DNA from 2 places in the Vreelandella hamiltonii genome. Region 2 is predicted to be linked to the other one. Evidence: predicted binding sites of a transcription regulator. Region 2 holds the regulator's gene; the other holds the start of a gene.
What was found. The regulator sigma-54, encoded in region 2, starts transcription at its own class of promoters, with help from an activator protein. The targets are predictions, from matches to a motif close to TGGCACNNNNNTTGCTNT.
Positions count from the first base shown of each region.

Region 1: IE061_RS07115 (urease accessory protein UreD) is a predicted target of sigma-54. The motif match lies at 2,152-2,169, and genes of this name have one in related genera.

Region 1 is NZ_BMXO01000005.1:72,187-75,568, forward strand. It holds gene ureC (urease subunit alpha) at 1-390, opposite strand, end outside; gene IE061_RS07105 (urease subunit beta) at 544-867, opposite strand; gene ureA (urease subunit gamma) at 891-1,193, opposite strand; gene IE061_RS07115 (urease accessory protein UreD) at 1,227-2,111, opposite strand; gene IE061_RS18030 (PepSY domain-containing protein) at 2,256-2,507, shown strand; gene IE061_RS18035 (PepSY domain-containing protein) at 2,521-2,703, shown strand; gene IE061_RS07125 (copper chaperone PCu(A)C) at 2,721-3,266, opposite strand; gene IE061_RS07130 (diguanylate cyclase) at 3,315-3,382, opposite strand, start outside.
Region 2 is NZ_BMXO01000003.1:177,074-180,455, forward strand. It holds gene rapZ (RNase adapter RapZ) at 1-29, opposite strand, end outside; gene ptsN (PTS IIA-like nitrogen regulatory protein PtsN) at 100-567, opposite strand; gene hpf (ribosome hibernation-promoting factor, HPF/YfiA family) at 572-880, opposite strand; gene IE061_RS05340 (RNA polymerase factor sigma-54) at 978-2,393, opposite strand; gene lptB (LPS export ABC transporter ATP-binding protein) at 2,499-3,245, opposite strand; gene lptA (lipopolysaccharide transport periplasmic protein LptA) at 3,267-3,382, opposite strand, start outside.

The DNA.
Region 1 (3,382 bases), on a different contig from region 2:
GGTGAGGATTTTGCCTTCGCCCGCAATCACTTCGGTGCCGGGGCCAATGACGATCTCGACATCGGGCTGGGTGTCGGGGTTGCCTGCCTTGCCAATGGCGGCGATGCGACCATTTTGCAGCCCCACATCGGCTTTGACGATGCCCCACCAGTCGAGAATCAGCGCGTTAGTGATCACGGTGTCCATCACCGAGGCATCCTGGCGCTGGCTTTGGCCCATGCCATCGCGGATCACCTTGCCGCCGCCGAACTTCACTTCTTCACCGTAGTGGGTGGCGTCTTTTTCGACTTGAATCCATAGCTCGGTGTCGCCCAAGCGCACGCGGTCGCCTACCGTGGGGCCGTACATATCGGCGTAGGCGCGCCGACTGATTTTGTTTACCGATTTCATGTGTTGCCTCTCCTAGAAGATGAAGCTTGGCACTGGAGAGGCCATCACTCATGGGACACGCTGTGAATACGTCCCTGTACGCTTGGCTGCGGCATCCATGCCGCAGACAGTCCCATGAGCGATGGCCTGCCGGTGCCTAATCGCCTGACGCCATTAGCTTTTCAGAGGACGATCCAGCGGCCCCATCACATCACCACGGAAGCCGTAGATTTCCCGCTTGCCGACAAACGGAATCAGCGTGACTGCGCGGGTTTGGCCGGGTTCGAAGCGGATGGCGGTGCCTGCGGCGACGTCCAGCCGGTAGCCACGGGTTTTATCGCGGTCAAACACCAGCGCGGGGTTGGCTTCGGCAAAGTGGTAGTGGGAGCCTAGCTGAATGGGGCGGTCGCCGGTGTTGGCCACCTCGACGGTGATTCGTTCTCGACCCGCGCACAGCTCGATATCACCCTCTTGTAACTGATACTGTCCTGGAATCATGGCGCTCTCCTAGCGGTGGACGGTTAGTTGATAGGGGTGTGGACGGTGACCAACTTGGTGCCATCGGGGAAGGTGGCTTCCACCTGTACTTCATCGACCATCTCCGCCACGCCTTCCATCACGTCGTCTCGGGTGAGGATTTCGCGGCCGTAGCTCATTAAATCCGCCACGCTGCGGCCATCTCGCGCGCCTTCCATAATCTCAAAGCTGATCAGCGCTACCGCTTCGGGGTAGTTCAGTTTTAAACCACGCGCTTTGCGGCGCTCGGCAAGCTGGGCGGCGGTAAACAGCATCAGCTTGTCTTTGTCTCGTGGGGTCAGTTCCATGGAGTGTCTCCAGCGTTATCAGCGTGTTGCCAATCAGGTTAGCCAAATGCGCGGCGTATGCGCTTCGCGTTCGATCCAGCGCGGGCGTAGTAGCTGCCAGGCGTGTTCACACAGGGCCCAGGCTTCGTTTCGGGATGCACCTAAATAGCGCATCAGCAGTACGCCATGGCGCTCCGTCACTGCCCAGCGGGGGTTATCCGGCAGCGCCTCGCGCAGTACTTCGATGGCCGCCGGGGCATCATCGAGCCCCACGGCCCACAGCGTGGCCTGCACCGTCGCGCCGCCCTGCCCCCAGCGGCCCACGAAGCGCGGGTGTGCGGGGTCCAGTGGCTGGCGCTCCAGCCATAGCGGCTTGCCGTCCAGAGTCAGGCGGAAGTGCTGCTCGATCTGCCCGGAAACATAGGGTAAATCGCTGGCCGGGCGGCCAAGCGCCATCACTTCCCAGCCCAGGCAGCGGGCACTGCCCTGCAGCGCGATATGAGTGTGCTGGCTGCCTTTAGAGCCGTTAAACGCGATGGTTTCCTGGGGCAGCCACTCTAAGGTGCCGCCCTCTTCTACCGTCAGCTCGGTGTGCTGTGTCCAGGCCACGCCTTGGCTGTCGGCTTTGTAGAGCTTATTGGCAGCAGGGGTGGTGAGCAGCGCATGGGCTTCGCGCTCGATATGAGCACGGATGGTCAGCGCATCACCGCTCACCAGCCCGCCGGGCGGGTGCAACACGTAAACGTGGCACGCTTCCTGGCTGCCTTCCGGGTAGAAGGGGCGCTGCACCCGTAGCGGCCCTTGGTGGCGCGCCTGCATTAATCGGGTCACGCCATCGCGGTTGGCAAAGCGCAGGGCCAGCGAGGCGGCCCAGCGGCGCTCGGCGTCAAAGCGGTGGCCGGAACCAGCAGCGGGTAGGGCGAGTTCGCTCAATATCATGGGCGCTGTCGCTTCCTTGTGGATAAATCATTGCCTTATAAATGCAAAGAATGCGCCAAAATGGTGAAAAGCGCTTTTTTACCGTCATAAAGACCTTTTTTTGAGCCTCAACCCTCTTGCTCAGCCCTGCAGTGCACCAAATATGTGCATATAGCCATCACATTGCACCTAACCGGCGAACGGCTGGCGGTGTACGTCAATCCCTATACGGCTGAGGTGCTTGGTTATCTGGATGGCCGGGGAACGGTGATGAGGACCGTTCGCTACCTGCATAGCTTCAAGTTTTTCGGGCAAACCCCGCGCAAGCTGATTGAGATTGCCGCGGGCTGGTCGATTTTGTTAGTGCCACCGGCATTTATCTCTGGTGGCCGTGAAACGGCAGGGGCGGCGTGGTGAGCCGCTGCTCGATATGAGCTACGCCGACTATGGCCCGCTAGGCCGCTGGCTGGAATTTGGGATTAACGTTCACTTGGGGCAGGAGTTTGGGCTTATCAATCAGCTCTTCCTGCTGGCGGTATGCATCGCCATCATCGTGATGTGCGTGGCCGCAGGCGTGATGTGGTGGAAGCGTCGCCCCGCTCGCCAAGGCTAACAGGGCGGTAGGCCGACTTAGTGCGTCGCGTGCCCATGATCATGGGCACCTTTAGGGTGACTACCTTCATGGTGGCTCCCTTCCGGAGAGGCACCCACTGGTAGCACCTGAAGCTCGATCTTCATCGGCTCGGCGTGCTGGAACTCCAGCGTCACAGGGACGGGCGCACCCTCCACGATGGGTGAGCCCAGTTCCATCAACATCAAGTGTAAACCGCCCGGCGCTAGCGTCACGCTCTCGCCCGCCGGTAGCTCGATGCCACCGGGCAGGGGTACCATGCGCATTACATCGCCGTCCATCTCCATAATATGGATCTCGACACGCTCGGTGATCGGGCTGGTCGCCCCCAGCAGCATGTCATCGCCATCGCCGTGATTGGTGAGAGTGACAAAGCCACCGCCCGCCCCGGCCCCCGGCGGCGTTGCACGGGTCCAGGGTTGCGCCACTTCAATAGAGGAGTGGCCCTCCATGGCATCCGAATGGTCGCTGCCATGATGAGCCGCCATCAGCGGCGTGCTCATGAACAGCAGTGCGGTTAACAGCATAAAACGGCGCATCAACATAGTGTTCTCCGTGGGTAACATCGCCAAAACCTAGCGCTTACCGCGATATTACTCAGTGGCAGCGGCAACCACCACCCGGTCACGCCCGCTGCGCTTCGCTTGGTACAGCGCTTGGT
Region 2 (3,382 bases):
GAGCGGCCGCTAATGATCACCAGCTGCATAGCGCATCTCTCTTGGGTATCAAAGGGATAGAGGGCTTGCCGTGTGCCTTGCTGCCTGGCAATGGCTGCGCTAGGCAGCCTGCTCGCGAATCTTGTCGGTCAGCAGCTCGAGCAATGCGCGCTGGCTACTGACATTGCGCAGCTGTTGGCGCGTGGCAGCGTCGTTCATGATCGTAGCCACCTGACCCAGCAGGGCCAGGTGCGTGTCATCGGCTTCTTCGGGAACCAACAGCACGAAGACCAGATCGACCGGGTCACCATCGATGGCGTCGAAGTCGACGGGCTCGGCCAGCTTGAGAAAGCCAGCAATGGGCGTGCTGCAGTGAGGGCTGCGTGCATGGGGGATGGCTACGCCATTGCCGATACCAGTGCTGCCCAGCCGTTCACGGCCAATCAGGCGGCTAAAGACTTCCTGACTGTCCAGGCTGGGCGTGTTCTGAGCGATAAAGGTGCTGAAAAACTCCAGCACCCTTTTTTTGCTGCCCCCGGGCACGTCGTACAGCACGCGCTCCGGGGGGAGTATGGTTTCCAACGTCATCGGTTTAACGCACGCCAGCGCCTTGGGCGCGGGCTTGTGCTTTTTCCTTGTGTTTTACCAGCTGACGGTCGATTTTGTCCGCCAGGGCGTCAATGGCCGCGTACATGTCATTATCCTGCGCTTCCGCATGCAGGTCTGCTCCTGCGGCATGCAGCGTGCAAGCCGCTTGCTGGCGCTCCTTTTCGACAGATAAGGTGACCTGGACGGTCGTGATGTTGTCGTAGTGACGCTCAACGCGTTCCAGCTTTTCGTTTACGTAGTCACGCAAGGCGTCAGTCAGTTCAACGTGATGACCAGTGATGTTTACTTGCATTGACGTGCTCCTTATCCATCGGACTGTACTTCGATTGTAACCCTTTTTGGGCCATTGCAAAGCCCTCGCCGCGAGTTTGTTGGGCAAGAGCGTTTAACTAGCGCAAACGGCGTCGCTCGCTCGACGAAGGTATACCCATCGACTCTCGGTACTTGGCGACGGTGCGGCGTGCCACGGTAATGCCACCCTCTTCCAGCAGGGTGACCAGGCGACTGTCGGAGAGTGGCTTGCCTGGCGGCTCGTCCTGAATCAGTTTCTTGATACGCGCTCGAATGGCCGTGCTGGAGTGGCTGTCGCCGCCCTCCTGGCCGCTGACCTGGCTGGAGAAGAAGTACTTGAGCTCGAAGACCCCGCGCGGGGTATGAATGTATTTCTGGGTGGTGACTCGGGAGATAGTCGATTCATGCATCTCTACCGCTTCGGCGATATCGGCCAGAATCAGCGGTTTCATGGCCTCTTCACCCTGCTCGAGGAAGCCTATCTGGCGGGCAATGATCTCGCGCCCCACGCGCAGCAGCGTGTCGTTGCGGCTCGACAGGCTCTTGATCAGCCAGCGAGCCTCCTGGAGGTGCTCTTTCAAAAACTGGTTGTCCTGGCTCTTGTCGGCGCGCTTGATCAGGCTGGCGTAGTCGGGTTGGATACGTAGCCGAGGCAGCGCTTCCGGGTTGAGCTCCAGATGCCAGCCCTCGTGATTGTGACGTACCACCAGGTCCGGCGTCACATAGCTGTCGTCGGTGACGCCGTAGGCGCTTCCGGGGCGAGGGTCAAGGCTGCGGATTAAACGGATGACATCGTCCAACTGCTCGTCATCGAGGCTCAGGCGTCGTTTCAGCAGGCGCATGTCGTCCTTGCCCAGCGCTTCGAGAAACTGGCGTACCAGGCGCTTGGCGGGCATCAACAGCGGAGTGTCTTCGGGTAGCGCGGCCAGCTGCAGCATCAGGCACTCGCGCAGGTCACGGGCGAACACGCCAGTAGGCTCGAACTGCTGCAGGCGCAGCAAGGTGTTTTCGACCTCGCGTTGGCTCAGGCCATCGTGGCCCTGCGCCTTGAGCCCCTCGCGGATGTCGTTGAGCGGCTGGGTCAGATAGCCGTTGGCATCCAGCGCATCGATGAGGCTCTCGGCAATGGCATGCTCACGCGCAGAGAAGTCGGTCATGGCCAGTTGCCAGAGCAAGTGCCCATGAAGGCTCTGACCGGCCGCCTGGCGCTCGAAGTCCGGGCCTTCGCTACTGCCGCCCGCGCTGCCCATGTCCTGGTAGGTGTCGGACCAGTCGCTGTCCACGGAGAGCTCGTTGGGAATGCTGTCTGCCCACTCGGCTTCCTGAGGCTCGCTGACCGCCTGTTCGCCAAACTCATCCTCCTGTTCGAGCATGGGGTTGCCATCCAGCGCCTGCTGAATTTCTTGACGAAGGTCCAGCGTCGATAGCTGAAGCAGCGCAATGGCCTGCTGCAGCTGAGGTGTCATGGTCAGCTGTGTGCCGATACGCAGTTGAAGAGAAGCTTTCATGACCATCTGAGAACCACTCGTTAATCAGAAAGCTCCACCCTAGAGCGACTCTCCGTTTGGTGCAAGTGCAATAAGCATGCCACTAAATAAAATGCCTTCGTGGGCCATTATTTAAAGGCGGAAGTCGGCGCCCAGGTAGACGTCGCGCACCTTCTGGTTATTGAGAATTTCCTGGGGGTTTCCACTGGCTATGATGTGTCCGTCGCCAACAATATAGGCAATATCGCAGATATCCAGGGTTTCACGCACGTTGTGGTCGGTAATCAGCACGCCAATATGGCGCTTCTTGAGCGCGCGTATGATCGACTTGATATCGCCCACGGAAATGGGGTCGACGCCAGCAAAAGGTTCGTCCAGTAGAATGAAAGCGGGCTCGGTGGCCAGCGAGCGGGCAATTTCCACTCGTCGCCGCTCGCCGCCCGACAGGCTCATGCCCAGGTTGTCGCGAATGTGGGTGATGTGGAAGTCTTCCAGCAGGGATTCGAGCTTCGCTTCTCGGCTACTGCGGTCCAGCTCCCGGCGCGTTTCCAGAATGGCCATGATGTTGTCGGCCACCGACAGCTTGCGAAAGATCGATGCTTCCTGGGGCAGGTAGCCGATACCCGCCAGCGCGCGTTCATGCATCGGCGCCCGGGTCAGGTCGAGATCGTCGATGCCCACCTTGCCAGCATCGGATTTCACCAGGCCGACGATCATGTAGAACGAGGTGGTCTTGCCTGCGCCGTTGGGGCCGAGCAGGCCAACGACACTGCCTTGGGCAATTTCCAGGTTGATATCCTTGACCACGCGGCGGCGCTTGTAACTCTTGGCCAGATGCTGTGCATGGAGCGTCTTGACCGCTGCAGTGTCGGGGCTGATGGCTGTCACGAGGGGCTCTCTCTATTGCTCGGGCTGTAAGGTCATGCGGATGCGTTGCGGTGCGCTGCCGCTGACATCGGAGCGTGCTTGGACCACCCCGCGGTCGATGAAGTATTCGAGCCGTCCCCCCTGGAAGC